DNA from 4 places in the Holdemanella sp. DFI.5.55 genome. Region 1 is predicted to be linked to each of the others. Evidence: riboswitches for the same ligand, from Rfam matches in the RefSeq annotation. Region 1 holds a riboswitch; each other region holds the start of a gene.

The links. Region 1 has a riboswitch for thiamine pyrophosphate ahead of thiW (energy coupling factor transporter S component ThiW). Riboswitches for the same ligand answer to the same signal wherever they lie in the genome.
Region 2: another riboswitch for thiamine pyrophosphate. It lies ahead of LJE08_RS08395 (ABC transporter permease); the one in region 1 lies ahead of thiW (energy coupling factor transporter S component ThiW).
Region 3: another riboswitch for thiamine pyrophosphate. It lies ahead of LJE08_RS04285 (HAD family phosphatase); the one in region 1 lies ahead of thiW (energy coupling factor transporter S component ThiW).
Region 4: another riboswitch for thiamine pyrophosphate. It lies ahead of thiC (phosphomethylpyrimidine synthase ThiC); the one in region 1 lies ahead of thiW (energy coupling factor transporter S component ThiW).

The regions. Positions count from the first base shown of each region.
Region 1 covers NZ_JAJDMK010000099.1:179-5,658, reverse strand. The annotation lists gene LJE08_RS12520 (GNAT family N-acetyltransferase) at 32-781, shown strand; TPP riboswitch at 1,084-1,180, shown strand; gene thiW (energy coupling factor transporter S component ThiW) at 1,364-1,897, shown strand; gene thiM (hydroxyethylthiazole kinase) at 1,878-2,648, shown strand; gene thiE (thiamine phosphate synthase) at 2,645-3,274, shown strand; gene LJE08_RS12500 (hypothetical protein) at 3,342-3,503, shown strand; gene LJE08_RS12495 (hypothetical protein) at 3,549-3,887, shown strand; gene LJE08_RS12490 (GGDEF domain-containing protein) at 4,267-4,686, shown strand; gene LJE08_RS12485 (HU family DNA-binding protein) at 4,724-5,008, opposite strand; gene LJE08_RS12480 (NUDIX hydrolase) at 5,032-5,480, opposite strand, start outside.
Region 2 covers NZ_JAJDMK010000038.1:161-6,917, forward strand. The annotation lists gene LJE08_RS08385 (TraX family protein) at 23-706, shown strand; gene LJE08_RS08390 (shikimate kinase) at 715-1,251, shown strand; TPP riboswitch at 1,283-1,369, shown strand; gene LJE08_RS08395 (ABC transporter permease) at 1,413-2,174, shown strand; gene LJE08_RS08400 (ABC transporter substrate-binding protein) at 2,171-3,169, shown strand; gene LJE08_RS08405 (ABC transporter ATP-binding protein) at 3,169-3,903, shown strand; gene LJE08_RS08410 (TatD family hydrolase) at 3,896-4,612, shown strand; gene LJE08_RS08415 (GTP-binding protein) at 4,593-5,720, opposite strand; gene LJE08_RS08420 (nucleoid-associated protein) at 5,780-6,757, shown strand, end outside.
Region 3 covers NZ_JAJDMK010000012.1:178-10,610, forward strand. The annotation lists gene thiD (bifunctional hydroxymethylpyrimidine kinase/phosphomethylpyrimidine kinase) at 1-726, opposite strand, end outside; gene LJE08_RS04285 (HAD family phosphatase) at 695-1,285, opposite strand; TPP riboswitch at 1,335-1,434, opposite strand; gene LJE08_RS04290 (DUF1667 domain-containing protein) at 1,440-1,784, opposite strand; gene LJE08_RS04295 (NAD(P)/FAD-dependent oxidoreductase) at 1,784-3,046, opposite strand; gene LJE08_RS04300 (NAD(P)/FAD-dependent oxidoreductase) at 3,039-4,469, opposite strand; gene LJE08_RS04305 (LacI family DNA-binding transcriptional regulator) at 4,667-5,698, shown strand; gene LJE08_RS04310 (serine dehydratase subunit alpha family protein) at 5,670-6,944, opposite strand; gene LJE08_RS04315 (hypothetical protein) at 6,937-7,554, opposite strand; gene LJE08_RS04320 (hypothetical protein) at 7,555-8,100, opposite strand; gene LJE08_RS04325 (mechanosensitive ion channel family protein) at 8,097-8,867, opposite strand; gene LJE08_RS04330 (aromatic acid exporter family protein) at 8,873-9,874, opposite strand; gene LJE08_RS04335 (RNA polymerase sigma factor) at 9,927-10,427, opposite strand.
Region 4 covers NZ_JAJDMK010000063.1:2,190-12,622, forward strand. The annotation lists gene nhaC (Na+/H+ antiporter NhaC) at 1-966, shown strand, start outside; TPP riboswitch at 1,015-1,120, shown strand; gene thiC (phosphomethylpyrimidine synthase ThiC) at 1,222-2,562, shown strand; gene LJE08_RS10695 (Crp/Fnr family transcriptional regulator) at 2,753-3,403, shown strand; gene LJE08_RS10700 (hypothetical protein) at 3,523-3,897, shown strand; partial or broken gene LJE08_RS10705 (DUF3137 domain-containing protein) at 3,925-4,242, shown strand; gene LJE08_RS15335 (transposase) at 4,713-4,991, opposite strand; gene LJE08_RS10715 (DUF6037 family protein) at 5,180-5,467, shown strand; gene LJE08_RS10720 (hypothetical protein) at 5,588-6,007, opposite strand; gene LJE08_RS10725 (pyridoxamine 5'-phosphate oxidase family protein) at 6,337-6,813, shown strand; gene LJE08_RS10730 (GNAT family N-acetyltransferase) at 6,842-7,402, shown strand; gene LJE08_RS10735 (DUF3781 domain-containing protein) at 7,484-7,732, shown strand; tRNA gene LJE08_RS10740 (tRNA-Trp) at 8,199-8,273, opposite strand; gene LJE08_RS10745 (adenylosuccinate synthase) at 8,408-9,688, shown strand; gene LJE08_RS10750 (hypothetical protein) at 9,726-9,893, shown strand; gene LJE08_RS10755 (HAD-IIB family hydrolase) at 9,902-10,433, shown strand, end outside.

The sequences.
Region 1 (5,480 bases):
TCCTTCATAATACTTTTATTGAGGTTAATGTATGGATTATGTATATGTGACAAAAGAAAATATTGAACAAGAACACATTTGTTGTTCCATTAGTAGTAATTCAGATGTCCAAGTAAGATCAAAGAAAGATTGGTTGTCTGATCGCTTTGAAGAAGGACTTGTCTTTATTAAATCATCTGTAAGAGGGAAATGCTTTATTGAGTATATTCCTGCAAAGAATGCGTGGATTGGTGTGGACGCAGAAAATTATATGTATATTGATTGTCTATGGGTTTGTGGATCTTTAAAGGGTCATGGCTATTCGAGTGAATTATTAAATATGTGTATTGAAGACAGTAAGAAGAAGGGAATGGATGGAATTTGTATCTTATCTACAAAAAAGAAGACGCCGTATCTTGCAGATCCTAAATTTTTAACATATAAAGGTTTTAAAATCTCTGATGAAGCGAGTAATGGTATTCAATTGTGGTACTTGAATTTTAATGATTCAAAAGTTCCTCAATTTAAATCTTGTGCAAAAGAATGTCATATCGAAGAGTCTGGCTTTGTCTTATATTATACAAGTCAATGTCCTTTTAATGCGAAGTATGTTCCGATTATAGAGAATGTTTCAAAAGAACAAAATATAGAATTTAAAGCGATTCATATAGATACAAAAGAAAAGGCGCAGAATGCGCCAACTCCTATCACTACCTATGCCTTATTCTACAATGGTGATTATATAACGAATGATGTAATGAATGAGAAGAAGTTTTTAAAACTTGTTGAAAAGCTAAAATAGGCACTAATTATCTTGAGACATGATGGTTTTAAATAATAAATATACCAAGTAAATTGTGTTTAGTGCAAATGGAACAATCAGATTGGTACTAATAAGGCTTGCAAAAAAATAGAATGTGGGATAAGGAATTTTCTTCTCCACTCACAATCACATATGGAGACATTGCCATAGTTAAAAAGATCAAAAAATAGATTGCTAAAATGACTAGAAATGATTCTTGTCTTGTTTCATTCGTAAATTCCTTCTTGATCTCATATTTGGCTTGCACTTTAAATTGTTTTGTACTAAAATTCTAAATGTAGTAAATAAATCTGGGGAGCTATTGCTGAGAGGAAGTTCGACTTCGACCCATTAAACCTGACGGATAATGCCGGCGTAGGAAGTATAGATTTTTTTGACCTGTCTTTTTACGTTGCAGGTCTTTTTGTTTTATTGCCTTACTGTAGGGGAGCGCCTAGAGTATAGAAAACAAGCGAGGGAGCCTGAATTGACAGGATGAGAGAGGACTGTTTGTCTAATACCGAACCACAGATGGTTTTTTGCGTGTTTTCTAGGCCATCTGTATCTGTAGGAGGTAGTATTATGAATAAACACAATTACTTATTAAGCTTAGTCTTTTTTTCAATGATGGTAGCTGTTGGAGTAGTCATTTCTCCAATCTTACGTGTAGAAGGAATGTGTCCTATGGCACATCTTATTAATATCACAATGGCTGTATTTATGGGGCCTTGGTATTCATTTCTTTGTGCTTTAGCTATTGGTTTAATTCGTATGACAGTTATGGGAATTCCACCATTGGCTTTAACTGGTGCTATTTTTGGAGCTACATTATCTGGTATTTTATATCGTGTTAGTAAAGGAAAAATCTGGGCTGCCGTACTTGGTGAAGTCATTGGTACAGGTTTAATTGGTTCTGTTCTTTCATATCCAGTGATGACATATTTATGGGGAAGAACTGGACTTACATGGATGTTCTATGTACCTAGCTTTTTAATGGGTACAATCATCGGTGGAAGTATTGCGTATGTTTTATTGAAGTCGATGTCTCGTAGTGGAATCCTAGAAAATATTCAAAGAAAGTTAGGAGTGCAAAAATTTGTTGAAACAAACGAATAATTTGATTCACTGTATCACAAATCCGATTTCAATTAATGATTGTGCAAATCTTATATTAGCTTTAGGAGCGAAGCCAATTATGGCTTGTCACCCCGATGAAGTTGATGATATCACTTGCCATTCTGCGGCTTTGGCATTAAATTTAGGTAACTTTGATGATGTTAGAGCTAAATCTATGATGATTAGTGCAAAATGTGCCAAAGAAAAAGGAATACCATTCATTTTAGATTTGGTTGGAGTGGCTTGTTCAACACTTCGATTAAATTATGCCAAAGAACTTGTTTCTTTATATTGTCCAACCGTCATTAAAGGGAACATCAGTGAATGTAAAGCTTTTTATGGGATGACAAGTCATGCGCACGGTGTAGATGCGGATGTTCTCGATGAAGAGAATATCTATGAAAGCGCAAAATGGCTAAAGGACATGGCTTTACATCTTGGTTGTGTAGTTGTTTGTAGCGGCAAGATCGATGTCATTACAGATGGTAAAGACGTGAATTTAATTTCAAATGGTTGTGAAATGCTTTCAAGAATCACAGGCACTGGATGTATGTTAAATGTGGCAATCGCTACATTTTTAGCTAGTTATTCTCCATTATTGGCTTGTATTAAGGCAACTTGTTATTATGAAGTTGCTGCAGAAAAGACGAAAAGTGAAGGACCTGGAACTTTTCATATGCATTTTATGGATGAGATCTATAAACTTACCAGTTTTGATGAATCTTTGTTTAAAATTGAGGTGTTAGGATGAAAAAAGTAGATTATACATTATATTTTATTACCAATTCAGATGGTTATGATGAAGAAACTTTTTTAAATAAAGTTAAAGGGGCATGTCTAGGTGGAGCAACCATTATACAGCTTCGTGAAAAAAATAAGTCGACTTTAGAGTACTATGAACTCGCTTTAAAAGTAAAAGAGATTACTGATTTTTATCATATTCCATTAATTATTGATGATCGAATCGATGTCGCAATGGCTGTAGGATGTGGTGTTCATTTAGGAAATGAAGATATGCCAATTTCTGTAGCTCGTAAAATAATGGGAAAAGATTGTATTATTGGGGCTACCGCAAAGACTGTTGAAGTTGCAAAAAAAGCAGAGGCTGATGGTGCTGACTATTTGGGTTGTGGTGCCATTTATCCGACAAAGACGCATGTGACGACGACGATTACGAGTGTGGAAACATTGAATGACATTTGTTCGGCTGTCAAGATTCCGGTCTGTGCGATTGGAGGATTAAATAAAGACAATCTTTCTGTTTTAGAAAAGAGTCCTATTCAAGGTGTTTGTGTTGTATCGGCTATTATGGATCAAGAGGATACAAAAAAAGCAGCTGAAGAATTGAAGAAATCGATTCAAAAAATCGTGGCATAACAAATGCCACTTTTATTTTTGAAAAATATAACCTAAAATAGTAATTGCGAGAAAAAGAAAAATATTAGTGCTTTCAATCACCATTGTTGCCCTCGTATTGATTCTTGAAGCATGTATATTAAGATATGTAAATGAAAAGAATGCGCAAACCACATCCTATGTATTATTGGATCGTGTGATTGCGGATCTTGATAAAAATGAGTCGAATGAAGAGCGATTTGTGAAATAATTAAAAGATGATTATATAGTACGTGCTAAAGCCATATCTTATATTGTGGATGCCAAGCCGGAAGTTGAATATGATATTGATAAACATCAAAAAATCGCATCTTTAATGTCCGTGGATGAAATTCATTTTATTGATGATACGGGAACGATCTATTCGGGTTCGATACCTAAGTATTTTGGATATAGCTTTGATTCAGGTGAACAAATGGCTTTCTTTAAACAGATGTTAAATAATAAAGATTTAACATTATGCCAGGATGTCACGCCAAATACGGCTGAAGCTAAAGAGATGATGTATGCGATTACTTGGAATGAGTCGAAAACACATATGGTTCAAGTGGGTATTACGCCAAAGCGTCTTTTAAAGGAGTTGAAACAAAACTAAATTTCAAATGTTGTAGCTGATATGCCTGTGTATAAGGGAATGGAAATTTATGTTGTAAATTCAAAGACGAAAATAATTGAGGGCTACCGACAAAAATAAAATTGGGAAGAAGATTCTGACTTCTGATAGAAACTATCAATATATAACTCGAAAACACGGAAATTATAATGCATCTGTATCCATATCTGAATCGATGCTTTCTCAAAGTAATATCGTAGCGATATTGATTATCGGTATTTATCTAACTTCAGCTTCATGCTTACTTGTTCTTATGCTTTCTAGAGCATTAAAAGAGAAGTATGAAAAAGAAAAATATATGTATACTTCGAATACGGATGGACTGACGAAATGTTTCAATTGACGTGCGTATGATACGGATATGGAAAAGTTAGATTTAAATACGGAATGGGCTTATATATCTTTAGACTTAAATGGTTTAAAACAAGCCAATGATTCACTTGGACATAGTGCAGGGGATGAACTGATTTGTGCGGCTAGTAACTGCATGAAGTTTGCGTTTGCCTCTTATGGAAAAATATATCGTATTGGTGGAGATGAATTTGTCGTATTGATTCAAGAATCTGTATCGAATATCGATTCTATATTACAAGTATTTGATGTGACTATTCATGATTGGCATGGTAAGTACTCCAATTCAATATCTGTATCGTATGGTGTCGTCAAGTCTTCAGAACAAGATTTTGATTCGGTTCAAGAAATAAGTAAATTAGCCGATGAAAGAATGTATCAAAATAAAAAGGATTATTATACAACGAGTTGTAATGATCGAAGAAGGTAATGAAAAAGCATCTCTAGGGATGCTTTTTGTTTTGATATTATTTATTAACTGCTTCTTTTAGAGCTTTGGAAATTTTGAACTTAACAGATTTGCTAGCTTCAATTTGAATCTTTTCTTTCGTTAGAGGATTAATTCCTTCTCTAGCTTTTCTTTCAGTGATTTCAAATTTTCCAAATCCTGCAAGATCTACCGTTTTTCCTTCACTTAAACCTTCAAAGATTTGTGTAAGTGCCAAGTCAACAACTTCAGTAATGTCTTTTTTAGTTAAATGAGAATCTTCGGCAATATTAGAAATAATGTCTTTTTTAGTTAATTTTTCCATGTTTATAAGTCTCCTTTATATCCTTATAATAAGCCTTTTTTCACCATTAGCCAACCCATTAGATGAATTGGTTGAACAAATTCGTTGTTTTTAATTAAATCATTGATTTCATCTTCTGTATATTCTTTGGCTTCTAAAAATTCTGTCGAATCTAGATGCTGATTCGATACTTTTTCACAATCATCGGCATAATATAAATACGCATAATTATCCGCTATGGTAGGATTGCTGGGAATGGTATATATATGTTTCCAGTGATCTGAAACGTAGCCTGTTTCTTCTTGTAGTTCACGCTTAGCTGCTAATAAGGCACTTTCATGTTCGCTTCCTTCAATGCCACCAGCACAAAATTCAGTGGTTACTTTTTTTAGACCATGTCTGAATTGCCGAACAGTTATATATTTATCATCTTTTGTTCTTGCGATAATCACGACAAAGTTTCTTCTTGAATAGTTATAGAAAGGGGAGAATT
Region 2 (6,757 bases), on a different contig from region 1:
AAAAAAGTAAAATGGAAATCAAATCAAGATGATTGCGATCATTGCGATGTTTATGGATCATTTCGCAACAACATTTTATCCGAATTATGAAAAGTATTGGTGGCTTTTATTGATTCATTTAATTGGACGAGTGGCAGCACCTATCATGTGGTTTATGGTGGTTGAAGGCTATACGCATACGCATAGTTTAAAGAAGTACTTAGAAAGATTATTGATTTTTTCAATTATCGCTCACTTTGCGTATAACCTCTGTTTTGGCATTTCTTTGATTCCTTTAAAAGATTCTTTATTAAATCAGACAAGTATTATATGGCCATTATTCTTGTCGGTGATTGGTTTATGGGTGGAATATCAAGAATGGAAAGATGCAAAGAAGATAGGTTGTATTCTAATTCTTTGTTTGTTGGCATTTCCAAGTGATTGGTCATGCTTTCCCATTCTTTGTACAAACCACATTTATAAAAATCAAGGCAATCTAAAAAAACAAGTACTCGGTATGGCCTTATATATTTCTATGTATGCAATGGTCTATTGTTTATGTATTGATGTAGTTTATGGTTTGTTGCAGTTCGGAATTGTTTTAGTATATCCGATTATGTCTTTATATGATGGAACAAGAGGAAAGAGTACATTTATGAAATGGTTTTTTTATTGGTTCTATGTGGGACATTTAGTTTTATGTGGATTGATTCGTGTAATGATGTAGAGGGAAAAATGAAAATATTAATTTTTGGGATGTGTAACATTGGAAAGAGCACTGTTGGTGAGTTCTTGGCAAGGAAAATAGGTTACAACTTTATCGATATGGATGCGAAAATCAAAGAAAAATATGGTACGATGCTTGTGTTTCAAGATGAATATAATGATCAATATGAATGTGATGAATTGCGTGCAGAAATGATTTCATCTTGGATCAAAGAAAATGAAAATGTAGTCATTGCCCTAAGTCCTATTGCGTATTTAGATGCATATGAAGATTTCTTTGAAGATTCAGATATTATTTGTTTCGACTTAACAAATCGAACTGAAAATGTTTTTAAACGCTTGGAATTTACGGATGATAATGACAATCTTTTGCACATCCCTCAATCGTATCTAAATAAGCATAAGGCATATTATATGCGAGAAATACAGGCGGATTTTGATTATTTCCATACTTTATATGCATCCAAAATGGATTCGATTTCAATGGATGGTAAAAGTTTAGATGGAATTGTTGAGGATATATGCAAGAAATATAAATTAGTCTAAGATTGTGATATAATCAATGGGCAAGTAAAAACATACATGACAGGGGTGCAAATGCTGAGAAAAACCCTTATTACCTGATCTGGTTAATTCTAGCGTAGGGAGTCATATCGATTGATGGTGGCACTCTAGGGTGCCTTTTTTATTTGGAAAGGAGCTAGTGAATGAAGAAAAATCGTAGAATTGTCATGCCGTTGCTTGTGTTTATTCTAGTGATTGGTGGCTGGGAATTATATGTTCGTGTATTTGATATTTCACTTTATATTTTGCCAAGTCCATCAAAAATTATCAGTGCACTTATTGAGAATTTTGATATTCTAATGCAACATTCGCTTGTTACGTTGCAAGAATCAATCTTAGGATTGTTGATTAGTACTTTCTTTGCGATACTTATTTCAATTTGTATGGATCTATCCAAAACATTTAAGACAAGTGTTTATCCATATTTGATTGTGACACAAACCGTTCCTATTATGGTTTTAGGGCCTTTGTTTTCAATTTGGTTTGGATTTGATTTGTTGCCCAAAGTGTTAATTGTCATATTTATGTGTTTTTTTCCGATTGCGATATCCTTTACGGATGCCTTGTCACAAGTGAATGAAAAAGAAATCAATTTATTAAAAAGTTTTGGTGCCAATCTATTTCAAATCTATAAAATTGTTAAGATTCCATCGGGTGCCATTGGCTTATTTTCAGGATTAAAGGTAGCGGCTACCTATTGTGTGGGCGGAGCTATTGTAGGTGAATGGCTTTCAAGTAGAGCAGGACTTGGTTATTACATGCTTCGTGTAAAAAACGGATATATGTTAGATAAAGTCTTTGCGTGTGTATTGATGATTATATTTTGGAGCATTCTATTGAATTTAGGAGTGACTCTATTGGAAAAAATATTATTTCCACATTTACGAAAAGGAGAAAGAAAATGAAAATTTTAAAGGCTATGTGTGCAGCTGCTGTTGCGTTAAGTTTAGTTGGCTGTGCTCAAACATCGAATTCTGATAAAGAATTAACAAAGGTTACATTGATGTTGGATTATACGCCAAATACAAACCATACTGGTTTCTATGTAGCTAAAAACAAAGGATATTATAAAGAGGCTGGTTTAGATGTAGATATTATTGAGCCAGGTGATAATGCGACAACTTCAATGGTTGCGGCTGGAAAAGCTGATTTTGGAATCTCTTACCAAGAAGATGTTACGTATGCCCTAACAAGTGAAGATCCACTTCCAATTAAAACAATTGCGACAATTATCCAACACAACACTTCAGGATTTGTTTCTTTAAAGAGTGCAAACATCAATTCTGTAAAGGATTTTGAAGGAAAAACATATGCAGGATGGGGAGCACCAAGTGAAGAAGCTGTCATTAAAGCGGTTATGAATGAAGCGGGTGCTGATTTTAGTAAGTTAAACATCGTAGGATCTGATGGGTCTGGTATTGCAGGACTTAGTGATGAAGTTGGTAAAAATAAAGTGAACCTTGGATGGGAATTCTATGGTTGGGCTATTATTAAAGCACTACAAGATGGATATGATTTAAACTATATGCCATTAGCTGATTTAGATAATCGTTTGGATTACTATACTCCGGTTATTATCACCAACAAAAAGATGATTAAAAAGAATTCAGATACAGTTAAAAAATTTATGGAAGCTACTAAAAAAGGATATGAATATGCGATTGATCATCCAAGTAAAGCAGCTGAAATCTTACATGAGGATGCATTGTCAGATACAGATTTGAAATTTCTTAAAGAAAGTCAAAAATATTTAAGTAGTCAATATGCCAAAGATGCAGATTCATGGGGTGTTATGAAAGATTCTGTATGGGATAATTATACAGATTTTATGTATGAAACAGGATTGATCAGTCAAAAGATTGATGCGAAAGATCAATATACTAACGAGTTTGTAAAATAATGAAGCTATATGTTGAAAAGCTAAATCTTGAATTTTCAGGAAAAGAAATATTAAACGATATTTCTTTTTCTATTCAAGAAGGTGAATTTGTTTCCATTCTAGGGCCAAGTGGATGTGGAAAATCCACCATTCTAAATGTATTGGCAGGATTAATTGAAGATTATTCTGGCTCCGTATTTGTGGATGATGAACCAATTACAGGTATTAGTAGTCATTTTGCATATATGCCACAAAGTGACTTATTACTTGAATGGAGAACGATTTTAGATAATGTTTGTTTGTATGGCGAAATTAATCATGATAAATCAATAAGACAAAGAGCTTTAAAAGAATTTGAAACATTTGGTATTTCTGGTTATGAAAACGCATATCCATCGAGTCTTTCAGGAGGAATGCGCCAAAGAGCTGCCTTTTTGAGAACTTCTTTGTGTAAAGCGGATATTCTTTTATTAGATGAACCATTTGGAGCGTTGGACGTTATTACTCGAAATGATATGCAAGATTGGTTGTTACAATTAAGAAAGAATTATAATCGTACTACTTTATTAGTTACACATGATATTGATGAAGCTTTATATTTATCGGATCGTATTTTGATTTTATCGAATAAGCCAAGTCATATCTTGCAGGAAATAGACTTATCTAAAGAAAAGAAATCGAGGGATTGGTTATTTTCACAAAGTGATTTGAAGAAACAAGTTTATGAATTGTTGAAGGGTGAAAATCATGCATGATGCACATTATCATTATTCAAAAGAAATAAATGCGCTACAGAATGAATATGGAATTTCTGGTATTTGTAACGTCGTAAATGAAAAAGAATTTGAACTTGTCCATCAAAAGCAGTTGTTCTATTCTTGTGGAATACATCCTTGGAATGCAAGTTTAGATACATTTGAATCCATGCTTCCTTTGTTAAAAAAGGCACCTATCATTGGCGAAATCGGCATGGATAGTGTATGGTGTGATTTGGATTTAAATATTCAAAAAGAAGTGTTTGAAAAACAGCTTCAGCTTGCACATGCTTTAAATAAACCGGTTATTCTTCATACGAAGGGTCAGGAAAAAACAATACTTGAATTGATTCGTAAATATCCAAATACATATGTTGTACATTGGTATGGATGTATGGATTATGTCAAAGAATATGATGAAGTGGTATCTTATTTCACGATTGGTCCTTCAATTGGAAAAGAAGAGGAAGTAACGCATTTAGTAGAACAAGTATCTATGGATAAATTACTTATGGAATCCGATGGTATTGAAGCTGTGAAATGGGCTATTGATAGTGACGATTATATTGCTGCTTTAAAAAATGAAATTACTATGGTGGCTTCGTTAAAGAATCAATCGTATTCTGAAGTTGAAAGAATTTTGGATCAAAACTTTTCAAAGTTAAAAAAAAATAGGAGAATTTCTTCTCCTATGCAAGACAGTCATTGAACTGTCTTTTTATTTGTTCTTCATTCATATTCTTTCCAATAAAGACTAATTGATTGATTCGATCTCCATACTCTTCATCCCAGTTTTGAGCTAGTTGAGGATTGGCTTTTAATAAATCCATTTGATCTTGTTTTGGAGCTGACGCAATCCATAATGAGTCTTCTGTAAGTGAATTTAATTTACCAGCTTGTTCAAATAAGTAGGCAGAATCAGGTTGGTTATCAAACCATACGTAGCCTTTGGTGCGAATCACATTCGGATAGTTATTTAATAGATTTGTGAATTTCTTTAAATCCAATGGTTTTCTTGTTTGCCACACAAAAGTAGAAATTCCATATTCTAAAGCTTCACCTTCGTGATTGTGATGATGGTGTTCGTGTTCTTCGATTTCGTGAATCCAACCAATGTTGTTTTGTGCTTTTTCATAATCAAAGTTATGTGTGTTTAAAAGCTCTTCTAAATTAACTTGGCCAAAGCTAGCCTCAATGATTCCGGCATCTTTACATAGTTTATGAATGACTGCCTTGATTTCATTTTTCTCATTTTCGTTGACGGTTTCTGCTTTGTTTAAGATAACGGTATTACAGAATTCGAGTTGCTGCATCAATAAAGAGTCTAAAGAATCTTCATCTTCACAAGGTTCTAATAAGTGTTTACCACAAGTGAATTCATTTGACAATCTTGCAGCATCGGCAACGCAGATGATGTTGTCTAAGTGGAATAGTTCTGGTAATCCTCTAGAATATAGTGTTTCATTGGCGTAAGTAATGGTTTGCGCAATGGGGATTGGCTCGCAAATACCACTCGCTTCAATGATGATGTAATCAAACTTATTGGATGAGGCTAAGGCTGAGAGTTGTTGTAAAAGATCTAGTTTTAGTGTGCAACAAATACATCCATTGGTAAGACCTACAACGTCTGTGTCTTCTTTTTGAATTTGTGCATTTTTATCAATTAGTTTTTGATCGACATTGATTTCACCAATATCATTGACAATAATCGCAACTTTATATCCTTCTTGATTTTTTAGAATGTGATTTAATAAAGTGGTTTTGCCAGCTCCTAAATAGCCAGTTAATAATAAAATAGGTATCGATTTTCTTTTCATTTTTAAAACCTCCTTTACTTATTGTATAATATTTGCGATAAAAAGGAGTAAATTTTTTTATGACAATTTTATATACATCTTTCCATATATTGGATTTAGACAATGATACACTACAAAGAAAAGAGATGCCTGAAGAATTCCAAGGTTTTGTGAAGGAATATATTGAGTATGCGAACTCAAATGAGAAAAATAAAATGTATACCATTCATGATGAACAAACACAAGTTGTTTCGTGTATTCGTCAAATGGCATTGAATCAAGAAAAATGTGAAGTTCTTACAGATAGTATTGCAGATAAGCTTTTGATGAGTGAAAAACTTGCACAAGCAAAAATCTATCGCATGGGTTCTAATGTGAAAAAGGGAAGTTTAATTCAGGCTTTGGTACAAAATAGTAGTGATGAACTTTTATTTGTGATTGCTAAAGTGGAACATTCAAAATGGTATGATGGAAGTGATTTATCAAAGAAGTATGGATTTTCAGGAGATAAGAAATCATTGTGGAAATCAGCTGTATTTTCAATGTATGAAATTAATTCGCATATAGTATTTAAAGATGTTAAGGCATATTCAGATACTATGGCAAAATATTGGACGGTTTCATTCTTGGAGTTAGATGAAGCTAGGGATGATGCCAAAAATACATATTCCGCATTTAAGGCCGTGGATAATGAATTGAAGAGCGCTGTAGAACCTGTTTCTAAAAAGGATTATGTAAAGTTATCTAGTGAATTGCAGAATGTGATGAATACACCACAGCAGTTAAACTACAATCAATGTATTGATAATTTAATTGATTCGTATTCTTTTAGTGAAGAAGAAATTGAGAAAGATGTTATTAAAGATTGTTTACTAGCGCTTCCTGAACGTAAAAATTTTGATACAGAATTTAAAGTTGTTCCCGAAAGCTTGAATAATAAACGTACAAAAAAATTCCAGATATCTCAAGGTATTGAATTAACGATTCGTTCGGATGCCATGGAATATCCAGATAAGATTGTATCGACTGTAGTGGATGGAAAGCGTGTCATTCAAATT
Region 3 (10,433 bases), on a different contig from region 1:
TGCTCCTAATGCCCCAGAAATATAGTCTTTTGCTCGTTTTACCGAAGTATCTAAATCATATCCCTTCGCAAGATTTGATGCAATTGCGCTCGACAAAGTACAGCCCGTACCATGTGTATTTGAATTATTGATACGTTTCCCTTTAAACCAAGCATATGAATTGTTTCTATACAATAAATCATTCGCATCATTGATTTGATGACCACCCTTAACTAAAGTAGCGCACCCAAAATTTTCACTGATTTTTTTTGCCGCTTCAACCATACTAGCCTCATCCGTAATTTCCATTTCAGAAAGCACTTCTGCTTCCGGAATATTTGGAGTAATCAAAGTAGCTAAAGGCAACAATTCTTTTTTCAATGTTTCAATCGCATCCTCACTAATCAATCTAGCACCACTTGTCGCAACCATCACAGGATCAACGACAATATTTTCTGCCTTATATTCCTTTAGTTTCTTTGCGATCATCTCAATCAAACTAGAACTTGATACCATCCCAATCTTTACCGCATCCGGATAAATATCTGTAAATACCGCATCTAGCTGTTCACCCAAAAATTCAGGTGTTACATCCATAATACCCGTTACTCCCAATGTGTTTTGCGCTGTTAATGCCGTGATTGCACTTGTTGCGAACACATGGTTAGCACACATGGTTTTAATGTCTGCCTGAATGCCTGCTCCCCCACTCGAATCACTTCCCGCAATCGTTAATGCACTTTTCATTTAAATCTCTCCAATCTTTTATTTTAATCACTTTAAATCCGACTTTTTTCGCCACATCTATACAATAATCTGCATCCTCAAACACAATTATATCTTCTGGTCTTTGGTTTAAAACTTGTGCACATGCCAAATAAAAATCCGGATCATCTTTTGACTTATTCACCTTTGAACAAGTTATAATATCTTCAAAATAATTCAACACACCCAGTCTATTCAACGCAATTTTTACAAGCTCTTCATCACAACTTGTACCAATCACATTAATCGAATCATAATGTGAAATAAACTCTTTAAACCCAGGCATAAGGTTCACTTCATACTCATAAAAATCTGATATAAAATTCAATACCTCAGAAATGATTCGTTCTTCTTGTTTACTGATTTTATAATGATTCTTCAAGTATGTTGCGCTCTGTTCTAAACTCATATCTGAAACAATTTCATCAAGATTTTTTTCGGGAACCATTCCCAAACTTTGAACATATTGACTTGCCAAAGTATTCCATACTTCCATTGAATCCAGTATTGTTCCATCCACATCAAAAATTGAATAATTCATATTCTCTCCACCAAGAAAAAAAAGCTGCAGAAAACCAATCTGCAGCTCACTATCAAAAAGATATATTCCCTACGTTGGTATTATCCAAATCAGGTTATAGGGTCTAGGACAAACCTACTCTTAGCCTAAAATCTCCCCTTTTTTAACAACAATATTATAAGTCTTTCGTCGCAACTAAATCAACACCCGTACCACAAATATCAGAAACAATTACATCTTCACGATGCACAGGTGCCTTCACAACCACACGGTTCAATTCCTTCATAACATCAAAAATCTTTTCCTTTGGAATATCCCCGTTGGTTTTCACGCTCAATCTTTCAATCTCAGCACCCACAATTTTCACAGTACTTGTCACAACACGAGTTGGATGCGTACACTCTTTCTTTCCATAGATTGCACCTCTAGGACAACCATTTCCAGTTACTTTATAATCATTTTCTTCATCAACCTTTAAATGGCAACCCTTAGGACATGTTATACAAATTAACTCTCTCATTACGCATCCTCCTCAATAGATACAACCAATTCTTTATCTGCCTTTTCAAGCAATATTTTAGGAATTGATATCTTCTCCATTTCACTTGGAATCACATGTTCCTTTTTAAATTTCGCAATGATTGTATCCCCATCCTTCACGACAATATTTACCTGTTGCGTTGGTCTTCTTACACGGAAAGAAAGCTCAACACTCTTTTCTACATTATCCTTACGAATATATTGAGGAACTACATACGAAATATTATCTCCATTTATCGTCCTTACGAAACGATCCTTAGATACTTCGCCATTTGAAACATATCGACCAGCACCCATTCCAGCCGTTTCACTTTCCAAACTTACAAAATCCACTAAATCATGCACATGCACAACATTACCTGATGCGAATACCCCTTCCATAGAAGTCTCCATATTTTCATAAACAATAGGGCCATGTGTTCTAGAATCCATTTCAATCCCTAAATCATTTGACAACTCATTTTCTGGAATCAATCCAACAGACAACAATACGCAGTCACAATCAAATTCCATTTCTGTTCCTTCGATTGGATTTCTATTTTCATCCACCTTAGAAACAACAACCTTTTCCACTCTAGACTTACCCACAATATCCGTAATTGTATGACTTAAATACAATGGAATATCATAATCATGTAGACACTGAACAATATTACGATTCAAACCATTTGAGTACGGCATAACCTCAACAACAGCTAAAACTTTTGCGCCCTCCAAAGTCATTCTTCGCGCCATAATTAAACCAATGTCACCACTACCCAAAATCACAACTCTTTTACCTGGCATATACCCTTCAATATTTACATATCGCTGAGCTGCACCTGCCGTAAACACACCAGAAGCTCTAGTTCCTGGAATCGCAATTGCACCACGTGTTCTTTCACGACAACCCATATTTAAAATAATAGATTTAGCCTGTATCATTAAATATCCATGAATACTACTTGAACAATACACCATTTTATCTGGCGTAATCTCAATTACCATTGTATCCAATAAGATATCAATATCTGTTTTATCAACTTCATCAATATACTTTCCTGCATATTCAGGACCTGTTAATTCCTCTTTAAAGTGGTGTAAGCCAAAACCGTTATGAATACACTGATTTAAAATCCCACCAAGTTCCTTATCACGCTCAATAATCAAAACGGACTTGGCACCATTTTGTCTTGCGGCGATTGCACTGGCAAGACCAGCAGGGCCACCACCGATGACTACTACATCATACCTATTATTCATCACCATTCTCCTTTGTTCTTCCACACAAAATATAAGAACCGTTCTTATCCAAAACAATATCTAACTGACTAACACCCAACTCATTAGCTAGAATTTCCTGGACTCTAGGTCCACAGAATCCTGACTGACATCTTCCCATGCCAGCATTACATCGACGTTTGATTCCATCTAAACTAACTGGTTTGGGACTTCGACGAATCGCATCAAGGATCTCTCCCTCACTAATGGTTTCACAACGACAAATAATACGACCATACTCAGGATGTTTTTCAATATATTCTTTTCTTTGTTCATGTGACATTTCTTTAAAACGAACTACTTTTCTTGTAGAAACATAATTCTTTTTTAAATTTAAGAAATAGTCTTTTTCCTGCATCATTCTCACAATGTCTAATGCGATTGCACTCGCACTACTTAAGCCTGGACTTGCCATTCCGGCAATCAAGAAGAAATTATGTATATCTTTATCTTCGCCAATAATAAAATCTTTTGTATCACTTCTTGCACGCAATCCCGCAAACGTACGAATATTTTCTTGAAGCTTCATATTCGGTACGGATTTAACCGCATTTTCACGAATTATTTTTAATCCTGCAGACGTTGTCGAATAATCATCCGCATCCGTATTTGTACTTGTAGGACCCACAATTAAGTTTCCATCTACTGTAGGAGCTACCAATACACCCTTACCAATCTTTGTAGGGCATTGGAAAATAACATGATGAACCATGTTTCCTTGTGACTTATCTAATAAATAATATTCTCCTTTGTTTGGCGTAATCTTATAATCTGGTTTCTTAATAAGTCCAGTTACATGATCACACATAACACCCGCACAATTTACAACCAATGGAGCTTTGTATGTATCATTCACAATAAAGATATCTCCATCTTTTTTTATACTCGTAACCTCTTCATTCAAACGAAGCTCTACACCATTTTGAATTGCCACTTCACTTAATGCGATCGCAAACTGCCAAGGATTGATAATACATGCACTTGGCGCATATAAAGCGCTTGTACAGTCTGAATTTAAATTGGGTTCCATAACAGATAGCTCAGGCTGTTTAATAATACGCTGATTTTCAACACCATTTTGTACACCACGCTTATATAACATTTCAATGGTCCTATCATCCTCTTCACTAAATCCAACAACCAAAGAACCAATATTCTTACATGGAACATCTAAATCTTTACATAAAGAAGGAATAATTTTATTACCCCAAATATTATATTTTGCCATCAAAGTATTTGGCTCTGGATCATAGCCCGCATGAATAATTGCACTATTGGCCTTAGTTGTTTCATCGGCCACATCATTATTTTTTTCTAACCACAATACTTTTCCACTATATTTACTCAATTCAAAAGCTAAAGAGCATCCACTGATACCCGCTCCAATTATTATACAATCGTACATAGTTCGCACCTCTTTCAAAGTTACGATACGCTTATTTATATTTCATTTCAAATGTGTAAAAAAGTCCATTTTATTAATCAAAATATTGATTAATAGCTAGACAATCAAATAAAATGGTGTAAGATAAAAATAGATATCGATTAATGATTTGATTAGTAATCGATTTATTAATCAAAATAAATCAAAAGAGGTTTATTATGGGAAAAAGAAATAAAGTAACTACACGCGATATTGCCCAAGCCACAAATGTATCGCAATCCACTGTATCTATGATTCTAAGTGAGAATAAGAATGTATCTTTCAAAGAAGAAACAGTAAATCTCGTCAAAAAGACAGCCAAACAAATGGGATATAAAAAGCCAGAAGTTAAAAAAAGGTATTCAAACGCAAAAAATACGATTGTCGTGATTTGTTCCAACTTATCCAATTCGTATTATTCTATGGTTGTTTCAAGTATCATTGAACAGGCGAGTAAGACAAAAACACAAATCTTTACTATTTCTACATTGCGAAAAGATGATCTTGAAAAGCACGCCCTTTCCAACTTAAAACTATTAAAACCATGTGGAATCATTCTTCTATATCCCCCAAAATTTGTTGATGAATGGAATACACTTTCCAAACAAATACCGTGCATTATTATCGGGGATAAACCAAAAAAACTTGATTGTGATTCCATCGAACTCAACAGTTTTAAATGTGGTAAATTATTAGGTACCCATTTAAAACAGTTAGGACACAAAAAGATTGCGTATATATCAAGTCCATTAGATACAACGGAAATTGGGCGAAACGAAAGATATGAAGGAGTTAAAAGTGTCTTGTCAAATACACAAGTATTTTTTAACTCGTCTAAACAATTTGAATTATACCCCATCGAAAAAAGAGAATACGAAAATGGGTATCGTTTAACGAAACAAATCTTAAGTGATAAATACGATGCCTATATTGGAAATAATGACATGACAGCCTTAGGCATCGTAGCCTGTTTAAAAGATCACAACATTAAAACAAGTGTAGCCGGATTTGACAATATTCCTGAAGCCGATTTTCCTCAAATACAATTGACCACGGTAGACCACGGTGCTTGTGAAAAAGGAAAAGAAGCCGTTGATATTCTTTTAGAACAAACAAAAAGCGAACGAAAACGTATCGTCCATATGGAATATGAACCACAGTTAATCATTCGCTTATCTACTTTTAATCGCAAGAAATCATCATCTCAATAATTTTATCATTCGTTTGAAGCATTCCTTGAGAACCAAGTGTTCCAATATTTTGAATTGTTTCATCCACACTATGAGCAACGATTCCATCGCCTGCATAGAATTGTTGCTTATTTTTATACATATAGTACCCCATAATACCAGCATCTACACTAGAAGCAATCTTAGCTGCACAACTAGCCTTAGCCCCATCACAAATCGTACCCGAAAGGATGGCTAATGCGTTGACAATCGTATGCTGAATTTCTTTATAGGTTCCATTATGTAAATAGGCAATACCAGCACCCGCAGCAGCTCCAGAACTAACAGCACCACAAAATGCCGATAAAGTACCAATACCTGTTTTAATGTAAATAGCTGTTAAGTTGGATAAAACCAAAGCACGATACAATTGTTTTTGCGTACAATCTAATTCTTTGGCATACACAACAACAGGCACACAACAAGTAATCCCCTGATTTCCACTTCCTGAATTGATCACAACTGGAAGTTCACACCCATTCATTCTTGCGTCGGATCCAGCCGCCGCATAAGCTTTGGCCCTTGTCTTTACACAATCTGAATCCATATTCAAGATCACATGACCAATGTTTGCACCATACGAATTATGAATCCCCTCATTTGCGATGGCCATGTTACAAGCGATTTGACGATCTAGTATTTCTTTTACATCCTCAATATCCACAGTTTGTGAAAAATCCCAAATCTGTTTCATAATCAAAGCACTGTGATCGGCTTTAAGTTCTAAACTCGTCGTCTTATCTTCAAAAATAACTTGCCAGTTTTTTTCAATTTGTACAATATTCGTATGCGTATCTACAATACGAACACTGGCGTGTTCTTGTTCATAATACACATGGATTTCTAAATCGAATACATGCCCTTGTTCAATGTGCTGCACGGTAATATTTGTATTTTGAACATATTCAGGCAATTCTTCAATTTGTTCACGTGTTGCACTAGAAAGCACTTCTAGTTTTGCGTCGGCATCCCCATATAGAGCTCCTGCAGCAGCTGCAACTTCAATCCCTTTTAAGCCATTTGTATGAGGTACAATCACACTCTTAACATTTTTTATAATACTGCCACTTGCCTTAACAACAATACGATCTGGTAAATGATCTAGCACTTGCGTTGCCTTAGCACACGCATAACTAATCGCAATAGGCTCTGTACAACCCATAGCCATCACTAATTCTTCTTTTAATATTTGTACATAAATCGAATATAATGAATCCTCTTTATTCATCTTCTTTCACCCATACACACGCCAATTTGTGATCTTCCATTTCTGTCATACCAAAATAAATTGTATCCTTTTCTTTTACGCCAAAATTCTGATGTAAAGCCGTTAATACTGTTCCATACATCTTTCCATCTTGTATTCCTTCCAGACGAACCCAACATGCCTCTACATCTTTTCCTTCATCTAGAAAATAAACCATGATATCATCTGGATACTCTAAATGTCTTGATGGATCCAACTCTTTATATAAACGAAGTTCTTCTAATTCCTTAGAAACTTCTGTGGCCTTTTCAACCATATCAATCTTATCCTGGAACAATTCCACATTTACATTATCCAAGATTTGAATATCCATTTCCTGCACATCAAAACGAGGAATCTTGCACGATACACCAATCGGTACAATGCGATATTCAATATTGCGTTTCTTTGTTTCCAAAGCTACGATTTCAAAAATAAAACCCGCATTATGATCGATATAACCATACATTAATGCACCATATAGATTATCTAGCTTTAACCCCATCTTCTCTAAAAGCTTAACCATTTTCATGCCATGGATTTCCACCATTTTCTGATCCATGTCACGAAAACTCATTTCATATACTTTCATCTACTCACCCTCATACACATCTTTTAATTCTTCAAAGTTATATTCCAACACCTTATTCAATTCAACGATATCTAAATCTTCATCTACTGGAAAATCCGAAAGACTCATCTCATTGGCTTCGACATATTCTTTAAACAATTCCATGGACTGATAATAATAATCCTGAAACTCTTTAAAACCATCCCATATCGCAAAGCCACGACCATTGATCACATTCGCACCTTCTTCTATATCATCCACTTTTTCAACTTGAATTTCAATCTCAAAAGGCTCTTCTAAATCATAAACCATCTTAAATGTATCTCCCTCTTTGAAATCAGGCTGGATTGATGAAGCACAAGGTAACTTATTAAATTGTTCATCCTCACAATTTGGGCATACAAAAGGGATACCATTCACTTCAATCACAAAGTCCGCATATTCTTCAGACAAATAAGACGCTAATGTATAGTAAGCTAAATCCGCTAAAGATAATGAGTTAGGTAAACTCATGTATCGATACATTAAATTATTAAATCCCAATACTTCTGTATATACTTTTATCATGATTGACTTACCTCTACTGAATAATTTCCAAAATGAATATTGGCTTTTTCATACTCTTTAACAAGTTCATAACGAATCTTTGCAAGCATATCAAAACCATCTAGACTTGTCTTACTTGGAACAACAACACGTAGATCAATGCCGGTTGTAGAAAAATTGATTACTTTTACTTCAATTGGAGTTTCACTTTCAATATCATATTCTCCCATTGTCTTTTCAACTAAACTCTTTAAAATATCTATCGCCAAATCAATATTCGTTCCATAAGAAACCTCAATTTCTAAATAGTTATTCTTTCGCGCATCCTGAAAAAATGCATTTTCAATCGTAGCCGAATTCAATGTTGAGTTTGGCACAATAATACGATTACTTTCATACGTACGAATGATCGTATGACGAAAACGAATACTTTCAACATACCCAATCAATTCACCTTGATTGACTTTAATTAAATCGCCCTCGACAAATGGTTTAAATGTTAAAATCATTAAACCACTACATAGATTTCCAAAGGCATCTTTAGCAGCAACACCTAAAACTAAGGCAACCACTCCACTGGATGCAGCAAGATAGGACATAATAGGTTTGGTCTGTTCAAATTGTCCAAGAAAAATCATTCCATTAATAAAAACCAAAACATATTTTATTAATCTGGCAAAACTTGCCTTATTTGTGACATCCTTTTTATATAATACTTTACGAATTCCTTTATAGATTCCAATAGAAACTATAACAGAACCAATAGTAACAATAACAATTGATTTCATCTAAATCATCTCCAATACAATTTTTTCTGTTCCTCTGTCGTTTGATCAATAAACTTCTTCTTTGTGTATAAAAACTCTTCTAAATCCATATAAATATGTAGAAGCATCGCCTTTGATTCAAATTCAATTCGACTTTCAGGAAGAGCCTCACTCTGTTTGTCTTTCAACATTTTATGAAGCGAACTAATTTGAGGCTGAGGATCATTTTTTTCATGAATAAACGGAATTAAATATTCAATATAATTCGCCAATTCATGCGCCTCTTTTGGCATTTCACGAATCTTTCGAATTTTATAATGCAGCATATGCAGAATATCGCACTGTAAAGCACGCATCTCAAAATAACGAATATAATAATCTGGCAAATTCGTAAACGTATTATCCTGATATTCCATCGCAATATGAATATATTTTTCAGCTTGCTCTTTAATATCCTCTAATTCTTTCCAAATTGTTGTATTTCTTTCCTCACTTTGAATATAATAAACAATTTGATACATCAAGCTCTGAATCTTGTCCTCCATATAAATCATACAAGAATTCAAATACTCTTCTTCTCCACTATAATCATGAACCAAATTCAATAAGAATGCGATAATGGCACCAATTAAAATCAAATAAAACTCATTCATCATGAAGTGAAGACTAAAATCCAAATAACTCAAGTAATGCACGGCAATCATCGCATTTACACTTAAAGTATTCTGACATTTCATTTTCTCACTATACCCAACTAAGCACGCAATCACAAGTCCAAAGGCTATCCAATGGCTTGGAATAAGTTCAAAGAAAATAAAACAGAATAGAATTGTCACAAAGAATGTGGAAATTCTTCTAAGAACAAGCTTCACCGTCCCCCACTTTGTCGTCAACAAAGACAATAGTGCAATCGTTCCAGCACTTGTTGGATTATCCAACTTAAAAAAGTAGGCTAATATAATTGCGATGGCACTTCCTACGCCTATTTTAAGTGATAGTATCAATACTCTTTTTGTTTCTCTTTTCATATGCTTACATTTTATGCGAAATCAAAAAAAAGGACAATAATAAATATCATTGTCACTTCTTATCTAATACATCCTTTACTTTTTGTTTACCACTCTTCAACAAACGAGCCACTCCCTCTTCACTCATCTTTAAACGATTTGCGATATCCTTCTCTTTCAATTTTCCTAGACAATGCATGATTGTCACTGTCTTTTGATTTTCTGGCATCTCATTTAAACAATCATCCACATCCAATTGTCGATATTTAGGCAAGCCGCGTAAAGCCGTAGTTACACCTGTATGTTCTTTAGCCTGCATATACTCACGCAATTGTTTATTCAACAAAACCGTGATCCACTTCAAAAAATTCTTATCATCACTCAATTTATCCATATTCATAAATGCGTATGTATACGTTGCCTGTAAGATGTCATTGATTTCTTTTTCCTCTAAGCCAATATAACGCTTATAAATTGTTTGTACCAAATGATTTCGAGTCAATGAAATAAGCTCTTTCTTCGCATCCGCATCCTTATTTCTTACACCCATTATTATCTTTTTATCTATATTCATAGTTTA
Region 4 (10,433 bases), on a different contig from region 1:
ACAAGTATTCCCGTACCATTAGTTGTAGGTGCCGTTGTTTCTGGAGCGTGGCTAGGAGATAAGATGTCGCCTTTATCAGATACAACCAATTTAGCAAGTGGTGTAAGTAAAGTACCTTTATATGCTCACATTCATTCTATGCAGTATACAACACTTCCTGCAGCTGTAGTCGCTTTGATCTTATTTACAATTGCCGGCTTGTATTATAGTGGTGGAAGTATGGACCTTGCCCAACAAAAATTGATTTTAGATACGCTATCTAAACATTTCAATATCAATGTTCTATTGATTTTACCTGCTATTCTAGTTATTTTGATTTCTGTATTTAAATTACCTTCCTTATTAGGAATGGGCTTAGCCGTAGTTGTATCTGCTGCTTTTGCGATGGTATTTCAAGGGGTAAACTTTGTTGATTTAATGAACTATGCTTTTAATGGTTTCAGCATTGAAACAGGTGTATCCATTGTTGATCCAATGTTGAATCGTGGTGGTGTACTTTCTATGTCTGAATTATTAGTGACATTTATGGTTGCTAGTGTAATGGGAGCTGTCATAACGTCTACTGGTATTTTGGATGTTTTGGCAAAAAATGTTCTTTTAAAATTTATAAAGAATCGTACAGTACTAGTGTTTGTCACTTTGGTGTATTGTTATGTTGTGAACTTCTTAACAGCTGGCGGACAAACAGTATCTATCATTGTAACTGAACAAACGTTTGAATCGACTTATGAAGATATGAATGTTTCTCGTAAAGTATTATCTAGAACACTCGAAGATTCTGGGACATTATCTGCGCCTATCGTTCCTTGGGGTGTTGCGACAATTTATGTCATGGGCGTACTTGGGTGCTCAACAGCTTATATTCCATACGCATGGTTTATCTTTGTCGTTCCTATTTTCTCAATGATTTGTGCCATTACTGGAATTGGAATTTGGGATAAAGAAGAAAAGCCTGTTCGAAAATAAATGTCTTATATCTTTACTATCTTTTAGAATTGGTGTATAACTTAAATGTAAATGAAAAAAGGGAGCTTGTAGTACAGGCTGAGAGGAAAGTATGACTTTCGACCTATAACCTGATTTGGATAATGCCAACGTAGGGAAATACTTTGTCTTTTTAGTGTGAGTATACCTATATTGGTTGCTCACTTTTTTTTGTGGCGAAATGGGGGCACCACTTTTTGTCACGTTAAATAATCATTTGGAAAAGGAGATTTTAAAATGAACACAAATGAAGGTACAGTAAGTACAGGCGCTACATATACCACTCAGATGGATGCTGCGCGTAAGGGGATTATTACGCCAGAAATGAAGATTGTAGCCCAAAAAGAAAAAATGACTGAAGAAGAACTAAGAGAGTTAGTCGCATGTGGTAAGGTTGTAATTCCGGCCAATAAAAACCATAAATCTTTAAATCCTGAAGGTGTGGGAAGTATGTTACGCACGAAGATCAATGTAAACTTAGGGGTTTCTAGAGATTGTAAAGATTATGATGTCGAAATGGAAAAAGTTATGGCAGCCGTAAATCTTGGCGCAGAATCAATTATGGATTTATCGAGTCATGGAAATACACAACCATTCCGTCAAAAATTAACATCTGAATGTCCAGCTATGATTGGTACTGTACCTGTATATGATAGTGTGATTCACTACCAAAGAGATTTAAATACATTAACCGCAAAGGATTTCTTGGATGTAGTCGAGTTACATGCCAAAGATGGTGTGGATTTTGTTACTTTGCACTGTGGAATCACAAGAAAGACGATTGATCAAATCAAAAAACACAAACGTAAAATGAATATTGTTTCTCGTGGAGGAAGTTTAGTCTTTGCGTGGATGTCAATGACAGGTGAAGAAAACCCATTCTATGAATACTATGATGAAATCTTGGATATCTGTGAAAAATATGATGTGACGATTTCTTTAGGAGATGCTTGTCGTCCTGGATGTTTAGCAGATGCCACAGATGTCTGTCAAATCGAAGAATTGGTTCGTTTAGGAGAACTTACAAAACGTGCTTGGGAACATAACGTACAAGTTATTGTCGAAGGACCTGGACATGTTCCATTAGATCAGGTTGCGGCCAATATGCAGGTTCAGCAACAAATCTGTATGGGTGCTCCATTTTATGTGTTAGGCCCATTAGTTACAGATATTGCGCCAGGCTATGATCATATTACAGCGGCTATTGGTGGTGCGGTTGCAGCTATGTCAGGAGCAGCCTTCTTATGTTATGTAACACCGGCAGAACACTTGGCTTTACCAAATGTTGAAGATACAAAACAAGGAATCATTGCTTCTAAGATTGCAGCACATGCGGCTGATATTGCCAAAGGTGTTAAAGGAGCACGAGATATTGATGACAAGATGGCTGACGCAAGAAAGAATCTAGATTGGGATGCGCAATTTGAGTGTGCGCTAGATCCAGAAACCGCAAAAGCAATTCGTCAATCTCGTATGCCAGAAGATGATCATAGTGACACTTGTAGTATGTGTGGTAAATTCTGTGCTGTAAGAAGTATGAATAAGGCTCTATCTGGAGAGAATATTGATATTTTATAATTGTAGTATTTTACATCGTTTATATTTTTTAACAATTATTTGTAGAAATTAATTGATGTTGTGTGTTGTTTATAAAAGTATGATATATTAAGTGTGTAACGTTTAAATGTTATATTCTCTCGTGACATATGTTACTAAAAATGAGATTGGTGAGTATGTTATAATTAGACGTATTGAGAAGGGGTTATTTATGAGTGAGCCAGTTTTAAGTTTTCTTGAAGAAAAGAATCTTCCTGAAGTCATAAAAAAGAAACATACATATTTGATGATGGATGGACACGACCAAGAAGATATTTACGTATTAAAAGATGGTGTTGTGAAAGTGAGTATTGTTTTATGTGATGGGCGTGAATTCAATATCACTTATTTAAAAGGTTTGGATATAATTTCTTTGTTGAAAGATGAAATCAATAAAATGACTACGGCATCATTTCATGCTCGTATCGAAAGTGATACGGCATCTTTCTATCGAATCAACAGAAAATTCTTTGAACAATATGTGAAAGAAAATGAAGAATTACATGCATATATAGAGTCGTATTATCGTAAAAAGATGACCGAAGCTATTTATCGACAGCAACTCATGACAATGAATGGGAAAAATGGAGCTGTGTGTGCATTTATCTATCATTTGATTTCGTTATTTGGTAGACAAGTTAAAAAAGGTATATTTATTGATTTGCAAATCACGAACGATGATATTGCCAGTTTCTGTGGGGTATCCACAAGAAACAGTGTCAATCGTATCTTGCGTGGATTAAGAGAAGAAAACGTTATTACGATGGTGTATCATAAAATCTTAATTTTAGATGTAGATTATTTAAAGCGCTATGCACAGTAAAAGGAACTAATTAATGAAAGAAGGCCAGTGATCATTGACCTTCTTTTTCTATATTTTGACTAATTTAGTGCATTGTTTGAGATGTATTTGTGGGCTTGTTAATATGGGAGTGAAGGGAGATGAATGGTATGGGTAACAGATTGTTGTCTATACTAGGATTATTGATTGCGTTAGTGGGTATTGTGTTTGGTGGTAATCTTGTTTTAGTTATTATTGGATATGTGATTCTTGGCTTAGAACAGATGATCAAGGATAAGGAGGAGAGTACCGCATCTGGTATGGATGAGATTATAAAAGAATTCTTTGAGGATGTGCAATTTAATCCAAATACTCATATGCTTAATGTTAGCGATACGAATATTCTTTTACCTAAACATGATTATTGTAGCGGCAATGGATATGTACAAGGTAAATATAAAGGTTTTTCTGTAGCGTTTTGTACCATTAAACTCACAGATGAGACAGAGGTCTTGCGTGATGAGACTGGCTTGTAGGAAAAGAATGAAAATACAGTTTATACGGGTGAACGGTTGTTGTGTAAGCTTGACCAAAAGTTTAATACGTGGCTAACTATATATCCTTGTAATGCATTGGATAAACAAAGTATTAAAACTGGATATGAGACATTTGATAAGAAGTTTAATTTGACTTGTGGAGATGAAAAATTAGTTCTTGAGATATTGGATTCGAATCGACTAAAGCAAATTATTGCTTTATCAAATCATAAGTTTTCAATAAACTTGAATGAGGATGGAAGACTTTATATTGACGCTCATAGTTTTAAGAATATGAATGATTTAAAGTGGTTTGTGGATATGATAGATGTGTTTAGTGGATAATCAATGAATTATAAAGAATTATATTTAGAAACAAAAGAGATGCTTGAAGAATTTGATTTTATTGATCGAAGATTGTTACATTAACTTATTGTAAGAATGTTGATGATTTAAAATTAGTGCATGATTTTATTAGGGATAAGAAGTATAAGAATATTTATGAAATTCCTAGATATGCACTCTATTTGTATATGAAACGAAATCATCCTGAAAGAATTATTGAGGATTAAAAAAACAGAGAAATAAAATCTCAGGTTTTGATTTAATAAAAAGTTTGCCAAATTGTTTGCCAGAAATGAGAGATTTAAAAATAACTATACCTGAATTATTCATGAAAAGATAATAAAAGAAGATTAGCCTTGTTGATGGATCCAAATTGGCTAATCTTTTTCATTTTGTTTTCGAATGGTTTGAAATGAGTATATAAAAGGATATCAGACATTGCTGATTTTTTAAAATATAGGTTCAAAACGTTAAATCTGCAACACTTTATTCCAGTACTGAGTAAACTGAGTTTTATTTTTGTAGGCACTGCTAAAACTAAGCGTTACCTGTCTTGCGTGTTGTATCACTTTGACTGCTATTTTCTGATATTTCAATCGATATGTATTCATTCGTATTGTCTGATCTTTTTCTTCTAATATTGTTTGCTGGAATACATGATAAAGATTGTAGGCTAGACTTGAAATTAGAAAATCCATTTCATTTTTTACGAATTCTTTATGTGAAGGATTCCCACCGTTAAAATTAATCTTGTAAAAAGTGAATTAGTTTGTATCATAGGTATGGTTCCTTTTTTGGGTTTTGACGCCTATATTATAGAGGAGCTTTTCTTATATGAAAAGTTCACCCAATGGGTGATAAGAAAAATTCGTAGATTTCCTTTAAATTAGGAACATTCTACGAATTTTTATATTTTCATGAATAGTTCAGGAAATACATTTCAAATCATGCGCCGCATAAATGCAAAAGACGTATAGTTGATCCTGCGTATTTGGTTCGTTATCGTCAACATACGATTAAAGATAGTGATGAACCATGGAAAATATATTTTAAAGGCTGGAATAATCACGTATTGGATAAAAAAACAGCAAGAAATTTTGATAAAACGGAAAAGCTATTAGGAAAAAGAGTAGCTGATTATTGCAAAGAGCATAATATTAGTTCGATGTGGTCCGATAAAACTAGTGAAAAAAAGAAAGTAACGTATCCATGGCAGAATAAATAAAAAATAAGGTGTTGTAACGAAATGGGTTTCGAACAACACCTTTATTACTGTTGAATGCTTAGTATGATAATTATAAGAAGAGCCTTATGTATAACGAATAGTTATAGCTGCTAGTGAATATTATTCTAAAAATATTTTTAAAGCATTTAAAGATAAATCATCTATATAATGGCCTTCTAATAATTCTATAGATACGTATTTGAAAGGTTTATCTATATCATCTATTAAGCGTTGTTTAAAGATGACTTTGGATTTATCAATTAAATAGGTGAATTTTGCACGGTCATAAACATAATAGTTCTCAATGTCATGTAGAGTATAGAAATATGAATAATCGTTTAAATCTGTGTAAGTGGATCCAATTTGTATGTTTGTATAAGATCCAAGTGTTTTAAGTCTAATCACAATAATTCTGTTTGCATCTGGTTCTTCTCTTTTATAATTTGTGAATGAAGTTTCAAAATGCCGAAGGTGGAGAACGGCAATGGTACTTAATCTCGGATATAGAAAAAGCACACCTGTTTTCGCTGTTTGTTGCAAAAACAAGTACGCCTGCAAAATGTCGTAAAATCAAAGATTCTTCCGTCAGCTATTGGTTGAACAGGCATTTCTAGTTGCTCTGTCAACATAGCCGACGAAGGTATTACGACTGGTTCGTTGTCGGTTTCATTCAGTTTTTCACGGTATTACGGTGGTGTTATAAAGCAATATAGGTTTTTACAAGTTTTTATTGGTAATATGATGGTGTTACAAATTTTTTGTATGAAAATTAAACACGATATGTTTCCTCTCTACAAACCACTTATATTTTGTGTTAAAATAAATCAAAAAATCGGAATTTGTATCAACGTAAAAAGGAGAGCAATATCATGTTTAGAACAATTCGTAAAAAGAAAAATGAAATCAGCATTGACACGGCAAAGGCTCTTTTGCAGTCCAGCCGACGTGGCGTTCTTGCCGTAAATGGAGATGACGGATATCCCTATGCAATTCCTATCAACTATGTCTACGATGACGATGCGCAGAAAATTTATTTTCATGGAGCACGTGTAGGTCATAAAGTAGATGCACTGCGTGCCTGTGACAAAGTATGCTTCACGGTATATGGAAATGAAACCATCAAAGAAGAAGATTGGGCACCGTTTGTGCAGAGCGTTGTGGTATTCGGCAGATGCCACCTCATAGAATCCGGTGCAAGAGCAACAACTCTGTTAAAACGATTTGCAATGAAATACTATCCCAGCGAACAGTTAGTTGATGAGGAAATTTCCCATGCAGGAAAGGCTGTGCAAATTTTTGAAATAGACGTGGAGTACCTCAGCGGCAAGGAAATACAGGAACGATAAATTAGAATTTGTGGAGGAGAAATACTATATGACCACAGATGTTATTAGTGAAAAAGATGGTTTTGTAATACGTCTAGCCAAAGCAGATGACGCAGTTAATTATTATGAACAGAATTATTGTCCTTTAGATAAGGAAGTGGCACGTTTGACTGGCTGTAAAGAAGAATTTTCAAAAGAAGAAGTAGTATCCTTTTTTCTGAAATCGCTTGAGGAAAATGATAGGTATTTCTTTTTGATTATAGCACCTGACGGAGATATTATAGGTGAAAGTGTAATTAATGAAATTGATTGGGATTTGAGGTGTGCTAATTTCCGAATAGGTCTTTATCGTCAAGCGGAAAGAGGAAAAGGTATTGGCACATGGGCAACGGAAATTACTCGTGATTTTGCTTTTGAGAAACTAAAATTACATCGTTTAGAATTAGATGTGTATTCATTCAATTCCAGAGCCGAAACAGTATATTTAAAAGCAGGATTTAAGCGGGAAGGTGTTTTAAGAGATGCTATTATGGATGGCGCTAAGTATGCAGATGATATATTGATGTCGATTTTAGAAGATGAATGGAGAACATTAAAAACGCAACGATAACTTACAATTTAGTTATTTGTTAGATAACTTACAATTTATTGATTTGTTAGATAAATAGTAATTTTTTGAGGAGATTAAGTTATGGAAGATAAACAAATATTACTTGATAATATAAGTAAAGTGCATACTACTGAAATGGGGATTGATAGAATTAAGAAGAATCTAAAATTGAATACTAATGATGTAGTTGAATTTTGTAAAAATAAAATTTTAGATAAGAATTGTAATATTTATAAGCAGGGTAAAAATTGGTATTGTGAAATTGATAATATTAAAATAACTATTAACTCTTATAGTTATACAATTATTACAGCACATCTAATCAAATAAATTCAAGTTTAGTTTTCTCAGTTTCCGTGAGGATGGCTTGTCCAAGTTGTAAAAAAAGAAGACCTTCATCGAAAGCACCTGCATCTAAGAACATCTGTGATTACATCTCGAACGCATAAGAACAAAGAAACTTAATGTTTCTTTGCTTTTTTTTGTGCTTTATTGAGCACGAATAAGTAAACGTAATTCTTAGTTTCATGAAAACAATCTCAGATTATTGTGTGAAGGTTGATTGAAATTTGTTTTGGCTATAGGTTGATCTATATATAATCTGGGAGACTATTCTGTCATAAAAAGCTCTTTATTCGAGCTTTAAAAAATACGTTTCTAAAAGTAAAAAAAATAATTTTTTTCGAATTGTTTGCCAAAAAGTTTGCCAAAACGGGTAAAAATCGACTTTTTGGCAACAAAAAAACTCTCAAATCCACTTTATATAAAGCGTTTTTGAGAGTTTTAAGTTTCAAACTGGCAGGGGTAGTAGGACTCGAACCCACATCAACGGTTTTGGAGACCGCTATCTTAGCCTTTGGACGATACCCCTAAGTGCCTATTAATGATAACATGAATTAAATGGTTGTGCAAGCTCTTTTTTTAAAAAATCTCAATTGACAATAATATGAGGGTTACTTATAATTAATTAGGTATTGTAAAGAACATACCTAAAAGGAGGCTCTTATGTCAAGCCAAGTAGTTGTAGGTACCCAATGGGGCGATGAGGGTAAAGGAAAAATCGTCGATGTTTTAGCAGAAAAGGCGGATATGATCGTTCGTTTCCAAGGTGGAGACAATGCAGGTCATACAGTCATTGTAAATGGTAAGAAACATGTATTGCACTTATTACCAAGTGGTGTTCTACATGAAGAAGCAACTTGTATCATTGGTCCAGGAGTTGTTTGTAACCCATTCGTATTATTAAAAGAAATGGAACAATTAGAAAAAGATGGTTTATCAACTAAACACATCATTATTAGTGACCGTGCACAGATGTTAATGCCATATCATCAATATCAAGATGAATTAGAAGAGCAAGCTGCATCTAATAAAATCGGAACTACAAAACGTGGAATTGGTCCATGTTATGCAGATAAGTATGCCCGTCATGGTATTCGTTATCATGAATTTAAGGATTTTGAACATTTTAAAGTTCGTTTAAAAGACTGCTTAGATTTCAAAAACAAATTATTTACTGCCGTATATGGTGGAAAAGCTATGGATTACGATAAGATGGTAGCTGATTTTGAAGCTATTTATGATCGTATTATTCCTATGATTCAAGAAACAACACACTTAGTCAATGAAGCTTTGGATGGAGATAAGACAGTATTGTTTGAAGGGGCTCAGGCAGCAATGCTTGATATCAACTATGGTACATATCCTTATGTAACTTCTTCAAGTCCAACAAGTGCTGGTGTTACTACAGGCGCTTGTGTTGCACCAAGTCGTATTCAGACTGTTGTGGGTGTTGTTAAAGCGTATTCAACTCGTGTTGGTGAAGGACCATTCGTTACTGAATTATTAGATGACCAAGGTGAATGGATTCGTGAACACGGTGGAGAATATGGAGCTACTACAGGTCGTCCTCGTCGTTGTGGATGGTTAGATCTATTAACTGTAAAACACGCAAACTTAATGAGTGGATTAACAGATATTGTTATCACTAAGATAGACGTATTAGATGGTTTAGATGAAATCAAGGTTTGTGTTGGATACGAAATCGATGGTAAAGAATATAACTATATTCCTAGTGATCAGGCAGATGTTGCCAAAGCTAAACCAATCTATAAGACTTTCAAAGGTTGGAAGACAGATATCACTAAGATGACTACAGTCGATCAATTGCCTCAGGAATGTTTAGACTATGTACACTTCATTGAAGAATTCACAGGCGTACGTGTTTCTATGATTTCTGTAGGACCAGATCGTGTTAATAATATTTACGTACATGAGATCAAGTAATTTGATCTCTTTTTGATATTGTGAAAGGAGCAATGGTTTGATGATACCTGATACAGTTCATGGACATATAGAAGAGATTGTATGTGGAAAAAGCGGATTGACACTAAACCATGAAATTCGAGATATGGAAGAATATGTTACGAACTTGAGTGGGAAACAAAATTTAAGATGTGATGGTTGTATTGACGAGGGTACAAGAAAGTAGGGAATCGAATGAATAAAAAATATTTTTTCTTTGATATTGATGGTACTTTAACTGATCGAAACACTGGTAAAATCGTATCGAGTGCACAAGTGGCATTGAATGAACTTCAAAAGGCAGGTCACTTTGTGGCTATTGCGACAGGTCGTGCTCACTATAAAGCACGTAAGTTTATGGAAAGCGTGGGTCTTCATGATATGGTTTGTTGCGGAGGTGGTGGATTAGTCATTCGTGATGAATTGGTTCAAAATATTCCTTTAGATTTAGAAAAATCAAAGAAAATTGCCAAACAAGCCTTGTCTTTAGGGTATGGTGTTTTATTTGCGTTAGATGATTCAATTAAAGTATATACATTAGATCATACTTTCCAGAATCAAGTTGGAGACCGTAAGGAACCAACGGAATATATTTATGATGAGAACTTAGATGTAGATGCATTGGATGTAATCTATAAAATGTATATCTCAATCCCTAAAGAGAAAGAATCCGAATTGACTTTAAAGGATACTTTAGGGAATATGCGTTTTGTACCCGATTATTTAA